Regions from separate parts of the Paenibacillus woosongensis genome, predicted to be linked through region 1. Evidence: riboswitches for the same ligand, from Rfam matches in the RefSeq annotation. Region 1 holds a riboswitch; each other region holds the start of a gene.
What was found. Region 1 has a riboswitch for thiamine pyrophosphate ahead of tenA (thiaminase II). Riboswitches for the same ligand answer to the same signal wherever they lie in the genome.
Positions count from the first base shown of each region.

Region 2: another riboswitch for thiamine pyrophosphate. It lies ahead of thiC (phosphomethylpyrimidine synthase ThiC); the one in region 1 lies ahead of tenA (thiaminase II).
Region 3: another riboswitch for thiamine pyrophosphate. It lies ahead of thiE (thiamine phosphate synthase); the one in region 1 lies ahead of tenA (thiaminase II).
Region 4: another riboswitch for thiamine pyrophosphate. It lies ahead of QNH46_RS18485 (YkoF family thiamine/hydroxymethylpyrimidine-binding protein); the one in region 1 lies ahead of tenA (thiaminase II).

Region 1 is NZ_CP126084.1:1,410,653-1,415,707, reverse strand. Features, by position in the region: gene thiD (bifunctional hydroxymethylpyrimidine kinase/phosphomethylpyrimidine kinase) at 1-518, opposite strand, end outside; gene thiM (hydroxyethylthiazole kinase) at 515-1,360, opposite strand; gene tenA (thiaminase II) at 1,376-2,065, opposite strand; TPP riboswitch at 2,222-2,326, opposite strand; gene QNH46_RS06140 (Rho termination factor N-terminal domain-containing protein) at 2,391-3,563, opposite strand; gene QNH46_RS06135 (hypothetical protein) at 4,217-4,897, opposite strand; gene QNH46_RS06130 (DUF2339 domain-containing protein) at 4,882-5,055, shown strand, end outside.
Region 2 is NZ_CP126084.1:1,592,747-1,597,801, forward strand. Features, by position in the region: gene glpK (glycerol kinase GlpK) at 283-1,773, shown strand; gene QNH46_RS06940 (helix-turn-helix domain-containing protein) at 1,906-2,130, shown strand; TPP riboswitch at 2,283-2,394, shown strand; gene thiC (phosphomethylpyrimidine synthase ThiC) at 2,489-4,270, shown strand; gene QNH46_RS06950 (dipeptidase) at 4,598-5,055, opposite strand, start outside.
Region 3 is NZ_CP126084.1:870,134-875,188, reverse strand. Features, by position in the region: gene QNH46_RS03825 (FAD-dependent oxidoreductase) at 1-745, opposite strand, end outside; gene QNH46_RS03820 (thiazole synthase) at 778-1,557, opposite strand; gene thiS (sulfur carrier protein ThiS) at 1,562-1,777, opposite strand; gene thiE (thiamine phosphate synthase) at 1,755-2,402, opposite strand; TPP riboswitch at 2,476-2,585, opposite strand; gene QNH46_RS03805 (TraB/GumN family protein) at 2,640-3,845, opposite strand; gene QNH46_RS03800 (ABC transporter permease) at 3,894-5,055, opposite strand, start outside.
Region 4 is NZ_CP126084.1:4,032,189-4,037,243, reverse strand. Features, by position in the region: gene QNH46_RS18495 (ABC transporter ATP-binding protein) at 1-768, opposite strand, end outside; gene QNH46_RS18490 (ECF transporter S component) at 768-1,367, opposite strand; gene QNH46_RS18485 (YkoF family thiamine/hydroxymethylpyrimidine-binding protein) at 1,370-2,005, opposite strand; TPP riboswitch at 2,136-2,249, opposite strand; gene QNH46_RS18480 (SPOR domain-containing protein) at 2,387-3,505, shown strand; gene QNH46_RS18475 (Maf family protein) at 3,667-4,284, shown strand; gene radC (RadC family protein) at 4,435-5,055, shown strand, end outside.

The DNA.
Region 1 (5,055 bases):
ACGGCAACTGCCGGGCCATAAGCGCAGATGCGCTTGGCTGCCTCACGGCGATCCGCCATCGAGCGGATAGTCATGCCGGACAATGCCTCGGCTTCCGGTATATTCGGCGTGACGATCAGCGCCAGCGGCAGCAGCTGCTCCTTCAAGGCTCGCACGGCTTCCGGCAGCAGCAAATCTGCTCCGCCCTTGGCGATCATCACCGGATCAACGACGACATTGCGCCAGCCATGCTCCTTGATGCGTCCAGCCACCGCTTCAATGATCTCGGCGCTGAACAGCATCCCCGTCTTCAAGGCATCGACGCCAAGATCGGTGCTTACGGCATCGATTTGCTCTGCAGCAGCTTGCGGCGGCAGCGGGTACACGCCCTGAACACCCAGCGTATTCTGCACCGTGATGGCCGTAATGGCCGACATGCCGAAGACATCCAGCTCCTGGAATGTCTTGAGATCGGCCTGTATGCCCGCACCGCCTCCGCTATCCGAACCGGCAACCGTAAGTGCTCTGGCTATGTTCATATCAACGCCTCCCCTGTGGCGGAGGCCTGAAATTCTCGAACCGCAGCATGTCCCTTCAGGGAGTGAGGGTGAAGTTTGGCCAACTCATCGAGAAAAGCGGCTTGGAAACTGCCCGGGCCGATTTCAGATGTGCGCTCAGCCGCCCGGGAGGCAGCCGCGCCGTAAAAGGCCAGCCCAGCCGTACCCGCCAGCAGCAAATCCTTCTCCACCGCGGCAAAAGCGCCCAGCACCGATGTCAGCAGGCAGCCTGCTCCCGTCACCTGGGTCAGCAGCGCATCCCCGCCGCTAACGACCCGGCACAGGCTCCCGTCCGAGATAACATCCTCCTTGCCTGTAATCGCTACGATCGCATTCAGCTGCCGCGAAGCCCGCAGCCCAAGTCCGGCGTTCTCATTGTCGGCGCCATCTCCGGCGTCAACGCCTTTGATTTCACGCGACTCGCCGATAAGGTTGGCGATTTCCGCCGCATTTCCCCGCACGAGGGAGACCTTCACCTCGCGGAGAATCCGCAGCGCCGACGCCGTGCGGAACGCCGTTGCCCCGGCCCCAACCGGGTCAAGCAGCACCGGTACGCCATGCTCGTTCGCCGATTTTCCGGCGATGATCATCGCCTCGACCTGCTCCTTCGTCAACGTGCCGATGTTGAGCACGAGCGCCCCGGCAATTTTCGCCATATCGGCCACCTCCTCCGGCGCATACGCCATGACGGGAGATGCACCAAGAGCATATAGCCCGTTTGCTGTAAAATTGGTAACTACTACGTTGGTCATATTATGAATAAGCGGTTTGGTTCTCTGAACCTTTGTAAGAAGTGCTGTTATATCGTTTTCCAGTGTATTCATTATGATCCGCCTCACTTATAATGCGTATTCCGCCGTATTCATGGACACCGGCCAATCCTGAACGTTATAGGCCATATCCCAGAACATATACTCGAGCTGGCAGCTCAATAGATAGTGCTCGGTCATTTTTTTGCGTTCAAGCTCGGTCGTAATTTCCGCCCACTTGTCCAGACGCTCGGAGAATTTAGCGGTCGTATTCGTCCGCGTCGCATAGAAATGGATCCATTCATAGAATGGATGGGCCTCGGTCGGCTGCACTTCTCTCATCAGCTTCTCGCCAATCTCCAGGTAAGTCCACGGACACGGCAGCAGCACTGCCATAATTTCAGCCAGGCTTCCTTCATGAGCCACGTTCAGCATGTGGCGGATATAATGATGTGCCCCCGGAGCGAGCGCATAACCCTGCATTTCATCATAGCTGACTCCGGCAACCGCACAGAAGTTATGATGCGGATGAACTTCACTGTTCAGAATGAAAGAGATTTGCTGATTAAACATTTCGATCTCGTCGCGGCTCGAGCATTTGGATATGGCAATGCCGTAAATCCGCATATACGCCGTTAAATATTCATGATCCTGCTTGACGTAGTGAATGAGCTGCTCCTTCCGCAAGTCGCCGTTAGCGATTCCTCTCACAAAAGGGTGTTCAAAAATAGCCTGAAAGATACCGTCCGCCTTCTGTCGAAGCTCCTGCGTAAAACTCATGGTTCCCCACCTCCGGATATAATGCGAACATGATCAGGAAGCCGTTAGGGACGATGCCGCACATGCAAAAATACCAAAAAGGCCGCTCCATCAATGGAGCGGCCTCATTCAACGCCACCTTTACACGGGCAGCAAGCTGCAATAAGTGTCAGGCATCGGATTCCGACTCCACTTTCCTACGCTAGTACGAACTAGATCAGGTTCAAAGGGTCCAAGATTACGATCTTGTCTCAGCCGCTGCCGGCTCCCCTAGTGGACTTCCTATTCATTTTCACTATTACTGTATCTGTCTTTACAAGTGTTGTCAAATTTTTGGCATTTCATTTTATTTGCCGCAGCATTTTTTGTACTTGAAGCCGCTGCCGCACGGGCATGGTTCGTTGCGGCCGATTTTGGTGACGGACACCTGGCTTTTGTTCAATGGACTTAGCTGGCGATGTGCCGCTCTCAGCTCCACATTTCCGGAAATCCGGTTCATCTCAAAAGGAGTATGACCTCTATGGATCCACAGTCTTGTATGGTTGTACACATCGTTCATTAGACCGATAACCGTATCCGCCTGCTCCATGCTTTGGAATTTCAGGCCTCTTCTCTCGAATTCACGGATCAGCTCTCCCGAGGTCGCTTGCATCGTGCAGGCTAACTGTATATCGTCGATAAGATAGTCGATCATTTCCGCATCCCGGGAAATTTCCTTCATGATGTATGCTCTCAGCTTCGTCAGCTGCGGCGTCATCTCGAAGTAATCTTCATCGGCGTATTTCAGCAGCTCTTCGCGTTTCGGAATGAAATAAGGCTTGCCTTGTACTTGCGCCAGCAGTTCTTTAAGCTCTCCTTGCGAATCCTCTAGAGACAAATATCCGTCGACGATGAAGCCGTCCTCCATCGTATAATTCTGTTCTCTGCTCGTTAACTCTCCAAGCAGCTCCTTGAACCGTTTCTGATCGAGCTGTTCGCTGTTCTGCGCATTGTAAATTTCAATGACCTTATCCGGCTCAATCACACCGTATAAGTGCGTCATAGCTAATATATACTCATGAACGAGCTGTACACTCGCCCGTTGTTGATGGAATTTCGCGTGATCCAGCTTGGCATAGGCTTCTCTAATCTCGTCCGGCATGACGACATAAAGCTGACCCTCGCTGAAATAAGTAAATACTAGCCCACGGTTCATTAAATACCAGTAGTGCTCAATTAGAATGAGATTGTTCTGCAGAACAGGTTGACGAAGAAGCGATTCGAACAATTGCCATTCCAGGCCGCCGACAATCAGCAGGGCGGATTGCAGATGCTCCGCATCGGTCATGTATGCTGTTAGCGCTTCTATTAATTCTTGCTTTTTCATCTTGGAACGTCCAGGCAAATTGCAGGCCGAAGCAAGCGATGACAAACGGACCTTCGTCAAATCTTGAAGAATGTCAGGCAGGCTTGTCGTCACTTCCCCGATAATCGCATGCTGGATATTCATTTGTTCAAGCATTTCATTATAATCTTCCAAGTTCAGTTCTCCTCTTTCAATTCCTTGTTTCCTTTGTATTTCTTTTTGCCTCATACCATCATTATACCACCGGATAATTCTCCTATTTCGGGCTCAACTACATATACTACCACACAAATGGCATCTAGGAGAGGGATTCTCAGCAAAATTCATAATTTGGTTGTTAGGTTTGCAATCGACATTGAGATGCATAAACACCAAACGCAGCATATTAATTGGAAATGATGTAACTAATTAGGCGTAAAATAACTATTTCTGGGGATTAGATGGATTTTTGCGCCTAAAATGAAGGATTCAGCCCATTGCTGGCAATTTCCCTTATTCTAATGACAAGAAATCCATGTAAATCGAATTTCCCTTTCTTGCTGCAGGAACTAACTGCTATAAATCCATTTATTATAAGTTAAACAATAAAAATTCGGTACTATAAACCTAAAGTATTCACTTCCAAAATATGGACTTGAAGGATTGCCAGCCATCCGTTATTGTCAATGGTTGATCAGGTATCGTAATCAGAGTGTTCAACATTTAAACAAGCAGAGGTGATACGAACTTGGATAAAGACAAAAAGATCAGAGAACTGGAGGAAGAATTAAGAAAGATAAGCGAACAACTGTCTGAGCTGAAACAAGGCGAAGGACCTGTATCAAAACCTATGTACCCGGTACTAGAAAAGGAAGCGAACCAGGATCCCGCCCTTGATTCGTCCCTTCGGGCACAGCGGCAGGGTCAGCAATCCGGACCGCCGCCATGGAACCCGCAAGCCCCACAGCAGCAACAACTGCACCCGCAGCAGGAACATTTACACTCCGAGCAACAGCTGCATCCACAGCAGGAGCTTTTGCATCACCAACATCAACAACATCAGCAAGTTTACCGGCAACCAGAACAACAACATCATCAGCATCATCAGCAACAACAACAGTATCTAAACGACCAACGTCAGCAACCGGACCCGCAACTAGAGCAGCAGTCCCAACAACAGCACTACCAGCAAGATCATGTCCAAAATCAAGACACATTCGTTGGCATGCAGCATAACCAGCAGCAAACTGACCATCCTGGGTGGGATCCTCGTCGCTCGCAGCAACATCAATATCAGCATCCATACCAGCATGAGCAACAACATCAATATCAGCATCCACAGCAGCATCAACAACAACAACAACAACAACAACAACAACATCAATATCAACACCCACACCAACATGAGCAACAACAGGAGCAGCAACAAGGGGGGCAACAGGGGAGCTTACAACACGATCATCAACAAATGTACCAGCAGGAGCCGCCACATTACGATCAGCAGGGGCACTCTTTGAGTCAGGAAGCATCCCCTGATGCTCAGCAGTACAGCCAGCAGCAACAGGCACTGTTCCTGAACCAGGCGCCTCCTGCGGGAGCGCCATATCCAGGCCAACAGCCGGAATTCCAGCAGCCTCCGTATGTGAAGCCTCCGGCGAATACACCCCGCTCCTCGCAAGATTGGGAA
Region 2 (5,055 bases), 180 kb from region 1:
CATTGTTGAGCTTAGGTAATTCAGGTTTTGGCGTGCTAGCTGATGCTTAGTGCGGGTTATCCTTGGACAAACCATCACGTCAGAACTTTGCTGGCTCGGGGGTGTTTTTTCATTTGTAACGCAATCCGCTAACGAGGTAGAATAAGGTTAATATTTCCGAATTTTAAATCTTTAATGTTTTGGAATTCTGTAATTTTAAACGATGCTGGAACTTGAAAGGGAGAGCATGTTGGGCTCAGGTAATAGCAAAATTGAGCAAAGACCAAGGAGCGGAGGATGTTTATGGAACAATATATACTTGCTCTTGACCAGGGAACTACAAGTACGCGGGCGATTCTGTTTAACAAGCAAGGGGAGATCGTGCACTTGGCGCAGCGTGAATTTCCGCAATATTTTCCAAAGCCAGGGTGGGTGGAGCATAATCCCAATGAAATTTGGGGTTCCACTCTCGCGGTGATCGCTTCCTGCTTGTCGGAGTCAGGGGTTAAGCCGGGGCAGGTGGCTGGAATCGGTATCACGAACCAGAGGGAAACAACGATCATTTGGGAGAAGGAGACCGGAAATCATATCTACAATGCTGTTGTATGGCAATCCCGGCAGACAGCGGATATTTGCGAGGAGCTGATGGCGGCGGGCCATAATCCAGTATTCCAGCAAAAGACGGGACTGCTGATCGATCCCTACTTCTCAGGGACGAAAGTGAAGTGGATTCTGGATCATGTCGAGGGAGCAAGGGAGCGTGCAGAAAAGGGAGAGCTGCTCTTCGGTACGATCGATTCCTGGCTCATTTGGAAGCTGACCGGCGGCCAGGTGCATGTGACCGACTACTCTAACGCTTCGAGGACCTTGATGTATAACATTCATGAGCTATGCTGGGATGACGAACTTCTGGAGCTGCTTCAAGTTCCGAAAGTCATGCTTCCCGAAGTACGCTCATCCTCTGAGGTTTACGGACGGACGGCGCCTTACCATTTCTTCGGACATGAGGTGCCGATTGCGGGAGCTGCGGGCGACCAGCAGGCCGCTTTATTCGGACAAAATTGCTTCGAGCGGGGCATGGTAAAAACGACGTACGGCACAGGCTGCTTCATGCTGATGAATACGGGCGATCAGCCAGTCTCGTCGGGCCATGGCCTCATTACATCGATTGCCTGGGGGATCGGCGGCAAGGTTGAATATGCGCTTGAGGGAAGTATCTTCGTCTCCGGTTCAGCCATACAATGGCTAAGAGACGGTTTGCGGATGTTTAGGGAGTCGAAGGACAGCGAAAGGTATGCCGAACGCGTCCAGTCCACGGAGGGGGTATACGTCGTGCCGGCCTTTGTCGGCTTAGGCAGCCCGTATTGGGACAGCGACGTTCGAGGCGCTGTATTCGGCCTCACTCGGGGAACGAGTAAGGAGCATTTTATCCGCGCAACCCTTGAATCCTTGGCTTATCAGACCAAGGACATTCTAGTGGCGATGGAGAAGGATTGCGGCTACAAGGTGAATACGATGCGGGTGGACGGGGGAGCGGTGTCGAATACGTTCCTGATGGCATTCCAGAGCGATATTCTCGATGTTCCGGTGGAACGTCCGGCTGTGCGCGAGACGACCGCGCTAGGCGCAGCTTATCTGGCTGGGCTTGCCGTAGGATATTGGCGGGATCTTGAAGAAATTCGCCGCATCTGGAGCCTGGAACGGCGATTTGAACCGACAATGCCAGAAAATGAGCGGGAATCGCTCTACAATGGCTGGAAAAAAGCCGTTTATGCCGCTACGGCCTTCAAATAAGGAATGGGCTGCCAAAAGCAGCCCATTTTTGCTTTGTATCGCACGCTTACTCGCTGTATTTCATAATATGTTTTGACTGTATCCCTTAACCTTGTTACACCACAAAACCCGAGCAAGGAGGGGTGACGCATTTTGAAAAGCAGCGATCGTAACAGCAAATTTCTGTTGACTCATCGTGAGCGGGAAGTTTTTGAACTCCTCGTGCAGGATAAAACGACGCGCGACATTGCGGGGCAACTATTCATTAGCGAGAAGACCGTACGAAATCATATTTCTAATGTCATGCAGAAATTGAACGTAAAAGGTCGTGCGCAGGCGGTTGTCGAGCTGATTAAGCTTGGGGAGCTGAAAATCTGACGGTTTGGGCAAAACACGTCAAAAATCGTAAGCCTTCTAATTCCTTGTCCGGAGAGGAAAGGAACTAGGAGGTTTTTTGTTGCTTGAGGCTGAAATAGGAATTGTATTTTAGGGTTGATAATTCCTTATTTTCCATATATTATATATTGGTGAATTGAATAAACGGGAGCTTGGGCCAACCAGGCTGAGAGGATAGCTAATGCGCTGTCGACCGTAATACCTGATCTGGGTAATGCCAGCGGAGGAAACGTTCGAGCCTTTGTGTATACAGAGACCGCTTCTTTCGTTGCGGTCTTTTTGTGTTGCACTTGGCAGCAGCAGCTCCGCTTGAACCCATTCATTCTAAGGAGGAATAGAAATGGCAAGCGAAACCAGCAACAACACAGTAAACCCTGAGTTCCTAGCTTTTCCGGGCAGCCGCAAGGTGTATCTTCAAGGTTCACGGCCGGATATACAGGTGCCCATGAGAGAGATCGCACTTGCGCCGACCGTTCGCGGAGAATCGGAAGAAGAGAATGAACCCGTTCGGGTATATGATTGCAGCGGTCCTTACACCGACGCTAACTATCATGCGGATATTAGGACAGGGCTTCCAGCGAACCGCAAAAATTGGATTCTGGAGCGGGGGGATGTGGAGGTTTATGAAGGCAGGAGCATAAGACCTGAGGATGATGGATACCAAACAGAAAAGCAGCTTGATCAGACGGAGACATTCCCCGGCCTGCGCCGTAAGCCTTTAAGAGCTAAAGCCGGCCGCAATGTGACGCAGATGCATTACGCAAGAAAGGGTATCATCACGCCCGAAATGGAATACATTTCAATCCGGGAGAACGTGACTCCGGAATTCGTACGCAGGGAAGTCGCCGAAGGCAGAGCGATTATTCCCTCCAACATCAATCATCCTGAAAGCGAACCGATGATTATCGGCCGTCATTTTCTGGTCAAAATCAATGCAAACATCGGCAACTCGGCCGTCGCCTCCTCCATTGAGGAGGAAGTGGAGAAGATGAGATGGGCGACCCGTTGGGGCGCTGACACGATTATGGATCTTTCCACGGGGAAAAACATTCACACGACGCGGGAGTGGATCATCCGCAATTCACCGGTGCCTGTAGGCACAGTCCCGCTCTACCAGGCATTGGAGAAGGTAGGCGGGAAGGCCGAGGCATTGAGCTGGGAAGTCTACCGCGATACATTGATCGAGCAGGCGGAGCAGGGCGTCGACTATTTTACGATCCATGCCGGAGTGCTCCTGCGGTATATTCCGTTAACGGCTAAGCGTGTCACAGGCATTGTGTCTCGCGGCGGATCCATCATGGCAGCCTGGTGCCTTGCTCATCATCAAGAAAACTTTCTTTATACCCATTTTGAAGAAATCTGTGAAATCATGAAAAGCTATGACATCGCCTTTTCGCTTGGCGACGGCCTGCGGCCGGGTTCGATTGCGGATGCTAACGACGAAGCTCAGTTCGCTGAGCTCGAGACGCTCGGCGAACTGACCCAAATTGCTTGGAAACATGACGTTCAGGTGATGATCGAAGGGCCAGGTCACGTACCGATGCACTTAATTAAAGAAAATGTAGACAAACAAATGGAGATATGCCAGGAGGCTCCTTTCTATACGCTGGGTCCGTTAACTACGGATATTGCTCCAGGCTACGATCACATTACTTCAGCGATAGGAGCGGCTATGATCGGTTGGTTCGGGACGGCTATGCTGTGTTATGTGACGCCTAAGGAACACCTCGGCCTCCCTAATAAAGACGATGTTCGCGAGGGAGTCATTGCTTATAAAATAGCTGCACATGCAGCTGATCTAGCGAAGGGACATCCTGGGGCCCAAGAAAGAGATAACGCGTTATCCAAGGCCCGGTTCGAATTCCGCTGGCGGGACCAGTTCAACCTCTCGCTCGATCCTGAGAGAGCTCTGGAGTATCATGATGAAACTCTGCCCGCGGAAGGAGCCAAGACCGCTCACTTCTGTTCCATGTGCGGCCCTAAATTTTGCAGCATGCGAATCACTCAGGACATCCGCGATTATGCCAAGCAGCATGGAATTGAAGAAGAGGAGGCTATCGCCAAAGGCCTTGAGGAAAAATCACGGCAGTTCAAGGAAGCGGGAAATGTCATTTATCGTTAAAAATGTTTCCTGATTTATCAAGCTTAGGTATGTAGGATGTCGTGCACTAAATGGAATTCATGTATCTAATTGCACTCTAAGTGAATGGTTTAGAGGATTAAATGGATTTTACGCACCTAAAGCCAAGAATTCAGCCATGGTTGACAATTCCCTTACTTCTAACGACATGAAATCCATTTAAATCCTTCTTTCCTTCCTTACTGCAGAAATGAACTGCTATAAATCCATTTATAATAAATTGAACTAGAAAGTTCAACTTATTATAGCCATAAAACCATCCAGCCCCCTCCATATGGAGGGGGCTGGATGGTTTTATGGTCACCTGTGCTAGAGCGATTTCAGATAGTCTACAATCGTTTGCAGCCCTTTATCGAAATTCTCCAGATTGAAGTGCTCGTTGGGAGCATGGAGATTCTCGTCGGGAAGCCCAAAGCCCATCATGACGGCCGGGGCATTCAGGACGCGCGATAATGTTTCGACAATCGGGATGGAACCGCCGTCGTGCGTAAACAGGGCGCGGGTGCCGTATACGCGTTCGTATGCGTCCGCGGCTTTCTGCAGCATCGGATTCGCTGGATTGATAGTGAACGCCCGGGCTTTCTCGACTTGGACGATGTTCAACTTGGCGCCAGGCTGTACGTGCTGCTTGAGGTGCGCCTCGATTTTATCCAGAATATCCTGAGGATCCTGATTGCCGACTAAGCGGCACGTAATTTTGGCGTGAGCTTCCTTTGGAATGACGGTTTTGGAGCCTTCGCCCTGGAATCCGCCGTATACCCCATTCA
Region 3 (5,055 bases), 540 kb from region 1:
CGGAAAGTTCCTGGGCCCAAGCGCCGGAGCATACAATTAAGCGATCTGCCGGGAATTTTCGGCCATCCTTGGACTGCAAGACGATCTCGCGGCGCAGAGACTGCGGCTGCTCCTGCAGCAGACCGAACAGCTGTCCTTGACCCAGTGCCAGTGGTGCTTGCGTTTGCTCCGGCATTTTACCAGGGCCTGGCAGCCAATCGACAATGTCCACGCTCTCCAAATGCTCGAAAATACGGACGCCCATATTCCGGCAAACGTGCTCTAACGCCTGCACATAATGCGGCGCATAAATATGGCTCTCCTCCGGTGTATATAGTCCCGCCTTGACTTCGCTGGAGATCCCCGGCTCGATCCGCCGAAGCTCCTCCCCTTCGACAATCCGCCCGGAGGAACCGAATTCCCGCTGCCAGAGCAGCCTGCCCTCCAAGGCCAAAATATCCGCTTCATGGTATACCGCATAAAGGCTACCAGAGTTGGCATATTCAAAGGCTTCTCCCGACATCTGACTGATCTCCGCTTGCCATGTGGGATACAGCCGCAGGCTGTCCAGGCATAGTCGAAAGAATTCGTCCGGCTCCTCCAGGTTTTCGGAGTATGGCGCCAGCATACCGGCGGCTGCTCCCGAGGCTTGACCGCCGCATTTGCCGATTTCCAGCAGAGTTATGTTATGCCCCCGCTTCCGCAATTCAAAGGCGCAGGACAATCCGATAACGCCGCCGCCCATAATAACAATATTCTGCATCATGCTATCGCTCCCAAGCGCCATTTTTCATAGGGCTATTTCAAAATAAACTGTTCCAGGCCACTGCTCGCGGAAGCGTACTTCTTCCGGGCAATTCGTCCGGATAAATAAGCAAGCCGTCCCGCCTCTATCGCGTGCTTCATGGCGGTTGCCATCATGACCGGATCCTTCGCCTTGGCTACCGGAGTGTTCATAAGCACCCCGTCTACGCCCAGTTCCATCGCCTTCGTGACGTCACTGGCCGTCCCAAGCCCGGCATCCACGATAACGGGCACGCCCGCTTCCTCTACAATCAGGCCTAAATTGTAAGGATTCAATATGCCGAGCCCCGTGCCGATCGGCGCTGCTCCCGGCATGATCGCAGCAGCCCCGGCTTCTTCAAGCCGGCGGCAGATGACCGGATCGTCCGAAATATAAGGAAGCACCGTAAATCCTTCTTTGACCAGCATTTCCGTTGCCCTAAGCGTCTCAATCGGGTCGGGCAGCAACGTCTTCGCGTCCGCGCTGATCTCAACCTTGATCCAATCGCTGAGGCCGGAGGCTCTGGCAAGCCGCGCAATCCGGACCGCTTCCTCGGCCGTGCTTGCGCCTGATGTGTTCGGCAAATATTGAAAGGCGCCATCCTCGATATGCTGCAATATGGAATCATCCTCTACCGCGTCGAGATTAATGCGCCGAATAGCAAATGTAAGCACTTCCGCCCCGGAAGCTTGGATCGCTTCCTTCTGCACGAACGGGTTGGGAAACAGCCCTGTGCCAATAAAAAAACGCGACGACAGCGAGCGACCGCCGATACGCAAAACATCGTCCCGCATCCGTTTAACCCCCTCCCACAAAATGAACCAGCTCGATGACCATCCCTGCAGACACCGTGGTATCCGCCCACTGCTCGGGGGTCAAAATCACACCGTCCGCTTCCACGATAACCGGCTTGCCCGTCAAGCCGAAATGGGCGATCACATCCTGAACAGTTCCCGCCTGCAAGCTGTGCTTAACGCCATTCACCTTCAACTCAACGATTTGCGTATTTTCCATGATGCGCTCCCCCTTGCTCCAGTTTGCGAATAAAGGCCTCGCATGTCCCCTTTACGTCCGGACTGCCTACAATTTCGGTCACCGCGCAAATTCTCGTTGCCCCGGCAGCGATCACTTCATCCGCATTGTGCAGCTTGATGCCGCCAATCGCCACGAACGGAATCCGGATTTTCTCCGCCACCTCACGGACATAGGAGAGCGTCACCGGCGTTGCATCCGCCTTCGTAGCCGTCGGGTATATGGGACCAACGCCGATATAGTCTGCTCCCTGCTGCTCTGCCAGCAGCGCTTCCTCGATCGCATGCGTGGAAATGCCGATGATTTTCCCGCCGACCAGCTCCCTGGCCACGGGAAGCGGTGTGTCGCCCTGGCCCAGATGAATGCCGTCCGCATCCACCTCAAGCGCAATATCGATATAATCGTTGATGATTAACGGAACGTCATACCGGCGTGTCAATTCGCGAAGCCGCTTCGCCTTCTCCAGCACAGCCGCCCGCTCGCTGTGCTTGTCCCGAAGCTGCACGATATCTGCACCGCCAAGAATAGCCTCCTCCATCACTTCGGCAAGCTCCCTGCCGGGATGGCTTCTTTCATCGGTAATAGCGTACAAACGAAACTCTCTCATCTGCCAACTCTACCTCCGTTTTGTATTTACCGGCTGCAAGACACAAAAAAGCCATTCGAGAATACACGAATGGCTTTAAATTCGATATGTTCTCTACGCCAGCATTACCTGGATCAGATTAACGGTCAGGAACATCAGGTTCCAATCTCAGCCGGACTTTATCCAGCACCCGCACTCCATATTCAGTTACTCCCACTATAACTTACCTTAGTAACCTTGGCAAGATTATCCGAACCCTCATTTGCGAACGACGGAATAGCCTTTATCCTGCAACAGCTGAACGATGCCGTCTTTGCCGGCGAAATGCGCTGCGCCAACCACAATGAAATATTCCGCTTTCTTGTCGCTTTTCAGGTATCCATCGATTTTATCGGCCATAACGATATTCCGGTCGGTCAGCATCGCTTTGTAATACTCCGGATCCTCGATCATGCTCTCGGTGAACTCAAGCAGTTTCTGATCATCCCCTGATTTCCACATAGCGGCCATATCGTCCACAAGTTCAGCCGAAACATCGAAGTTGTCCAAGGCGGTATTTAGGTTTTTCTCCTGCAATTCGCTGGAGAACCCGTCGAGCATGCTCAGTTGGGACTCGTAGGTTTCCAGTTCCAACACCGGCAGCTTGCGTTCTATGGCTTTCTGGATGAAATACAGGTCGATTCCGGCAGAGGCTTCATAACCTGACTGCATCGATTTAAGCGTGCTGATGGTACTCTCGACGACCCATGGCTTGAAGACATCAAAGGCGTTTGGCTCCAGGCCGTTTTGCTGCAAAATATCCTCAAGCTTCGCATATGTCTCCTTGGACACATGATCCTTCAAAGTCGTACCGTCCTGATACATCCCCATATCCAGGATCAGCTTCTGATTGGCTTCATCAGCAGCCTTGCTAAGGTCAATTTCTACCCCCAAATAATCCGCTTCGGCAAAAGCATCCTCGAATTCCGAACGCAGCGGATAAAAGCTGTCGTCCGCAATATGCATCGATCCTACCAGATAGACCGTATTGCCGCCATGTTTGACTTCCCACATGAAGCCGCGGGCACCTTCCCCCGTAGCTTCGGAGATAAGAAACACTGTGCGGGATTGCTGATTCCAATGCACCTTGTAGCCTGCCGCTTCGCCAACGATTCTAATCGGAGCGTACGTCTCGCCGTTAATCAGCTCTGTCTTGCTGTTCAGCGCAATCTCCTTGCCGTCAATCACGACATGAATCGTATCATCCTGTACATCGCTTAGCTCCACATTCATCGCTTGCAGCGTTGATTTCAGCGGTACCAGCGTTGTTCCGTGATCAACAATAGGCGCATTCGTTGCGAATTCAACGTTTTGGTTGTTGATCTTGACCGAAGCTGGCTGTGGAGCAGCCATAGCCGGGGCCGCTGTGGCAAGCAAGCCTACAGAAATAAAGAGGGATAAGAGCGATCGTTTCCAATTTTTCATGTTCATCTTCTCCTTTGTTACAATGATATTTTTGAAATTCACACGGAGTTAAATCTTGTACGCCTTCATCGCTTTGCGCAGCTCCTTCATCGTCGGACGCTTGCCGTACAGCAGGACTCCCGTGCGGTAAATCTTGGCGGCCAGCCAGCTGAAGAAGACGATAGCGACAATAAGGATCAGCAGAGACAGCCCTACCTCCAGCAGCGTTGCATCCCCTGCGCCATACCGCAGCAGGATCGTGACCGGAGACACGAACGGGATGTAAGAGCACACCTTGAGCAGAAGGGAATTCGGAGACGATAAGCTAAACATCGCCACATAGAATGCTGCCAGAGAAAGCATCGTGATCGGCATCACCGCCTGGCCAAGATCCTCCGTGCGGCTGACAATGGAGCCGACCGCTGCGTACAAAGTCGCATAGAGGAAATAGCCCAGAATATAGAAGATAAGACCAACAAGCAAAATGGATAGATCCATTTGCGATAAATCCAAATTCAACTCGGCCAAGGATGCCTGATTGTATGGCAATGCAAGGTTGATGGCAACTACGGCGATGAAGATGGCGATCTGCAGCAGGCCGACCAGGAACATGCCTAGAATTTTGCCGAACATTTGCGTCAGCGGTGAAACGCTCGTTACCAGAATCTCCATGATCCGCGAGCTTTTCTCCGAAGTTACCTCTGCGGCAATCATGTTGCCGGTCATCATATTGGTCATGAAGAACAGAACGATCAGGCCGTATACAATAACGTAATTGATCGCCGCCGGCTTAGAGCCTTCATTTGCATCGGCAGCACTGCCCGTTCCTGCGGCCTGTTCGGCCTTCAGCTCTTCGATGATTACGGGAGCGCTTATCGCCGCGATTTGCTCCTCGGTTAGGGAGCTTCCACGAGTGACGTATTGCATTTTCACGTTCTCCAGTGCGGGCTGGAGCGTCGACTGAAGCGTTAAATCCATGCTGTTCTTCTTGGAGGTGTACATAACCTTCGGAAATTGCAGCCCTTCAGCCTCGCCGAACTCCAGGTATCCCTTGATCGTTCCGTTCTCCATATCGTGCATGAGCGCCTGATCATTCGCTTGCTCGTATTTCACGAGCTTGATTTTGCCATCCGGCTGCTTGTCGATAAACGCCTCCAGCGACGCTGCAATTTCAGGCTGGTTGCCATAGACAAGGCCAATTTGGGAACTTGTACCGCCCTCGTTTCCCGAG
Region 4 (5,055 bases), 2.6 Mb from region 1:
ATGCTGCGCCTCTTCTTTAAAATTGGCGAAATAGGTTCGGGGCTCCCCTTCGTAAACAAGTTTACCTTCTGTGCCCATCACGGCAAGGCGATCGACATAAGGCATCCAGGCATCGAGCTGGTGCTCGATCAGCAAGATGCTCATTTGCCGCTGCTTGCGGATGGAATGAATGAGATCGGCCAAGTGCGAGCAAGCCAGCGGATCCAGATTGGATGTGGGCTCGTCAAGGATGAGTACATCCGGATTCAAAGCCAGAGCGCAGGCTAGGGCGAGCCGCTGCTTCATTCCACCGGATAAAGTATGGATATGCGCGCTCCGCCAGTCGGTCAGATCGACAAGCCGCAGCGCTTCGTCGATTTTCGCGCTGATTTGTTCCCGTGGGCAGCCGATATTTTCCAGGCAAAAAGCAAGCTCCTCCTCCACCTTAAGCATGCAAAATTGGCTGTCCACGTCTTGGAACACAATGCCTACCTGCTGCGCAATTTCACCTGGATCCTGTCCCTCTAGGGATTTGCCATACAGATAAACGCCGCCTGTCACCAGGCTATCGATGGCTGACGGGTACACCCGGTTCAGGCAGAGGGCCAAGGAACTTTTCCCACAGCCGCTTGGACCAAGGAGCAGCAGCAATTCGCCTTGATGCAGCCGGAGGGAAATCGAGGAGAACACCTGCTCCTCCCCGTCCTCGCTGAAAGCCAGGGATAAATTTTTTGTCTCCAAGACCATCGGTTTATCCATCGTTTCTTGATTCGGGAGCAACGTATTCATTACTGCTTCACCGAGGTTCGTTGTTGATTGGCGCTTTGGACAGCGGCCTTCCCGATGGGAAAGCTCCTCAATACGCCTGTCCGGGCCAGCGCATCGGATATCCATTTGCCTAGCAGGCCGGCGATCACTGCACCGCTGATAACCCGGACGATGAACATCGAGATGACTAGACCCGTGGACAAAGCGGCGAAGCCGGATTGAAAGAAGCCCCAGCCAAAGCTGAATACGGCCGCGCCTACGCCTGCGCCCATGAGCACTGCTGTGTTGTAGTAACGGTATCTTACGGCGGCGAATACCGCTTCCGCGCCGAGGCCTTGAATAAAGGCCGACAGAATCAGGATCGGGCCGGTGACGTTGCCGATCAATACCTCGATCGTCCCGGCGATCGTCTCGGACAGCAGGGCTGCTCCGGGCTTGCGCAAGATATAGGCTGAAATGATCGAAACGATAAACCATATGCCGAAGATGACCTCATATCCCATCGGACCCATAAAGCCGACGAGCACATTGCCTATCTGCAGGAAAATCAAATAGACGACAGCAAACACGACGGACAGCGAGCTGAGAACGATAATGTCGCGAAGCTTCCAGGATGACATCCTTATTCCCCCTTCCTCTGCACATGCTCCGGTTTGGCTGACGGGCTGTTGCAGGAGATTGTGGCCGTCATGACTAGATGGGAAGTCTTGGTGCTTGACGTGACAAAGGCATTTTCGAGTGAACGAAACACCTGTTGGGCGGTTCCATCCAGGCGGCTAGCGTAATGAATTCCGCCGGAGAACGTTCCCTCGGCTTCCGCCGCTTTGACCGCATCATAAATGACGTCCATGTAGTGGGGCACCCCCATCGGGTAAAGGGCGAATTGAGCTGCGGTATCAACCGATGTTTTGTTCCCTTCGTTCAAACGGACATCGTCCTCAGACATGAAGACATCTCCTTCCGTATCTCCCGGGCAGCCTACGGAAAAGGTTGCGCTAAGAACGACATGCTCACCGCTTTTTGCCGCCTGCAGGAAAATGGATTTAACTACGTCGAACACATGCTCATGGCGGCCGCGCACGCAGGTGCTGACGTCATCGCTTTGAACCCAGACCTTGGACGTATCGGTATGCTCCAGCGCTCCAAGAATGATCGGAACGAACCGGTCGCTCATCGGAAACAGAGAGAACCGGCAGCCGACGATGCGGCTGGTGCCGCAGGCCGCGGCTTGAATGTTGTGGTTGAATGAATTGGTCATGATGCTTTTCCTCCCCTGGTTAATTTAAATTATCGCTGATAACGACAAAAAAACCGCACCCGAAGAGTGCAGTTATATCGATACAGCCTGTGTCTGCTTAAACATTTTAAAGCAAGCACGCAGCGCTATTTATCGTTTCCCCGCACTTCCCCACGCTAGTATGATCTAGATCGGGTGTAAAGGGTTAACCGTTCCTCAAGCGGGAACGATCTCTCAGCCAGCAAAGGCACCCCTAGTGCATTTTTTCGTGATGCGGTTGTCAATGGTTCCCATTATACAGAGTTCCTTTCAATTGTAAAGCCTTGTTTAAATGAAGTGGTCTATATTCTCGCAAATATTCATATTGTAACGGTAGAAGAGAGGACAAGGAGCGTGCGGATCGTGAACAAGGCAAAGATGACATTCCGGTTCGATGAACATGGGCAACAAGCGCACAGTGCACAGAAGGCTGGAGATCGCCAGCGGCTGGAGGCCACCCCCGCTTCAGGGCATGACAAGCCGCCCGAGCGATCAGAACAGGAACCGAAGGATACTCCTATAACTTACCGTGCGGTGGAAACGATAGATTATTGGGGAGATCCCTTTACAGACCATACAGGAACAGGGATTGCCCTATTGCCAGAGCATGCCGAGCCAGGCGGCGGAGATTATTATTTTCGTAAAACGCGGACCTCCTGGTGGAAGGTTGCCGGCTCGCTGACCGGCGCGATCGTGACCGGAGCGCTCTTTGGATTCGTCGTTCTGTCCATGTTCGACCAGGAAATGACGGTGCCGATCCCTGGAATTAGCGTGCCGAAGCAGGGGGCGGCCGGAGAAGCGGCCGATATTCCCGTACTGGGCAGTGTCATTACGGAGGAACAGGTTCCGCTCGTACAGGTCGTTCTGCCTTCGCAGAGCTATCATTTCCTGCAGTACGGCGTGTTCAGCACAGCGGAAGGCGTTGCCCTGGCCCAGGAACAATTGCGCTCCGCGGGAATTGCCGCCGCGCGGGATACCTTGGATGAGAAGCGGGTCTATGCGGGAGTCTCCCCGGACCGTGAGGAAGCTAAACTGCTGAGCGGGAGGCTGAAGACAGGAGGCGTTCACCTCATTTTGCATGAAATTGCCTTGCCTGAATCGGCTACGATGGAATATAAAGGGGATGCGGCATCCCTCCAGCAATATTTGGCGCAGAGTGCGGATCTCGCCTATATGCTCAGCTCCTCCTCGGCAGCTCTTCTGGGAGAAGCTTCTCCCGGGCGCCAGAGCCAGGAGGAAATCGGCCGGCTAAGGGAGAGCCATCAGCTGTGGACCAAAAGCGCCGCCGACGTTCGAGGCAAGCTGACGGCAGCCGCGGAGGCTGAAGCAAAGGAGATGGAGAAGGCGATGAACAGTGCGGTTGAGGCGATGGAGGAATTTAACGAGAAGGGCGAGCAAACCATGCTCTGGGAAGTGCAGAACGAAGTGATGCGGTTCATTCTGGCGGAACAAAAGCTGGTCGGAGGCCAAGAAGGGCTGTAAATGAACCATCAAAAGGCAGGGAATTGGAAATAGTTGCCCCTGCCTTTTTTATGTTTGTATTGCCGATCAATTAACCTTATAATAATGAAGTGCAAAGTGTCAAAAAATGGCGAGGTTAACAGCTCTGAACTTATTCGGGCGACAGCCGGGCAAAGGAGCATATGAACTTGGAAATTGCAGCTTCATCATCGCAGTATGTCATATTGGCCTCGACTTCACCGCGCAGACGGGAATTGCTGGCTTCCTTACATATTCCGTTTGAGGTGATTCCAAGCGAAGCGGACGAAACTACGCCGGAGCAATGGGAGCCGGAGCGAATCGTGATGGAGCTTGCGCTGCGCAAGGCCAAGGCGGTTCAGGCAACGCTTGAGCCAGCAACGCGCGAAGCCGTTATCATCGGCAGCGATACAATTGTCGTCTTGGACGGACAAGTGCTTGGCAAGCCCAAGGATGAAGCGGAGGCAGCTTCCTTGCTCCGTTCCCTGCAGGGACGAAGCCACGATGTGTATACTGCCGTGGCCTGCATCGATGTGATTACTGGAAGAACGGAAGTCGAATATCGCCGTACGACCGTTACGATGAGAACCGCAGCCGAGGAAGAGATCGCCGCATATGCCAGGACCGGAGAAGGCTTGGACAAAGCGGGCGCTTATGCGATACAAGGACTCGGGTCGATTTTTGTCACGGGAATCGAAGGCTGTTATTTTAACGTGGTTGGACTGCCGCTATCCTTGCTGAGCGAGATGCTGGGCCATTTTGGAATCCATGTGTTGCGGTAATTAAATCCAGTCAAAAATGATGTAACAAATAACTTCATACGTACGTTGTTGTAAGAAAAGGAAGAGATAAAGCATATCCTTCCGCTATGAATTTTGCTGGCGGCCGGTGATCCGGACCCATGCCTAATCATTCGGAAGCGAGGGATATGAATGGATATGCCGCAATATTTGCTGCGGGACATGCCTCTTGAGGAGAGACCCAGAGAACGCATGATGCAATACGGAGCCGGATCACTCAGCAACGCTGAGCTGCTGGCGATATTGTTTCGCACGGGAACCCGGGATGAATCGGCCATACATCTGGCTCAGCGCGTGCTGAGCGGAATTGGCGGACTCCGCCAGCTGGTGGATCTCAGCCTGGATGAGCTGATGAAGCTCAAAGGCATCGGCCCTGCCAAAGCGGTGCAGCTTAAGGCGGGAATCGAACTGGGGCAGAGGCTTGCCAAGACGCGGCTCCCGGAGGCCCAGATCATTCGCAGTCCGCGGGATGCAGCGGATTTATTGATGGAGCAGCTGCGTTATTTGCAGAAGGAACATTTTGTCTGTTTATTTTTGAATACGAAAAATCATATCATTGCTCAGGAGACGCTTTCCATGGGAAGCTTGAATTCCTCGATCGTCCATCCGCGCGAGGTGTTTCGCGCAGCGATTAAATGCAGCAGCGCGTCTGTCGTATGCGCCCATAATCATCCTAGCGGAGATCCGACGCCAAGCCCGGAGGATATCCGGATGACAAGGCGCCTATGCAAAGCCGGGGAAATCGTCGGCATC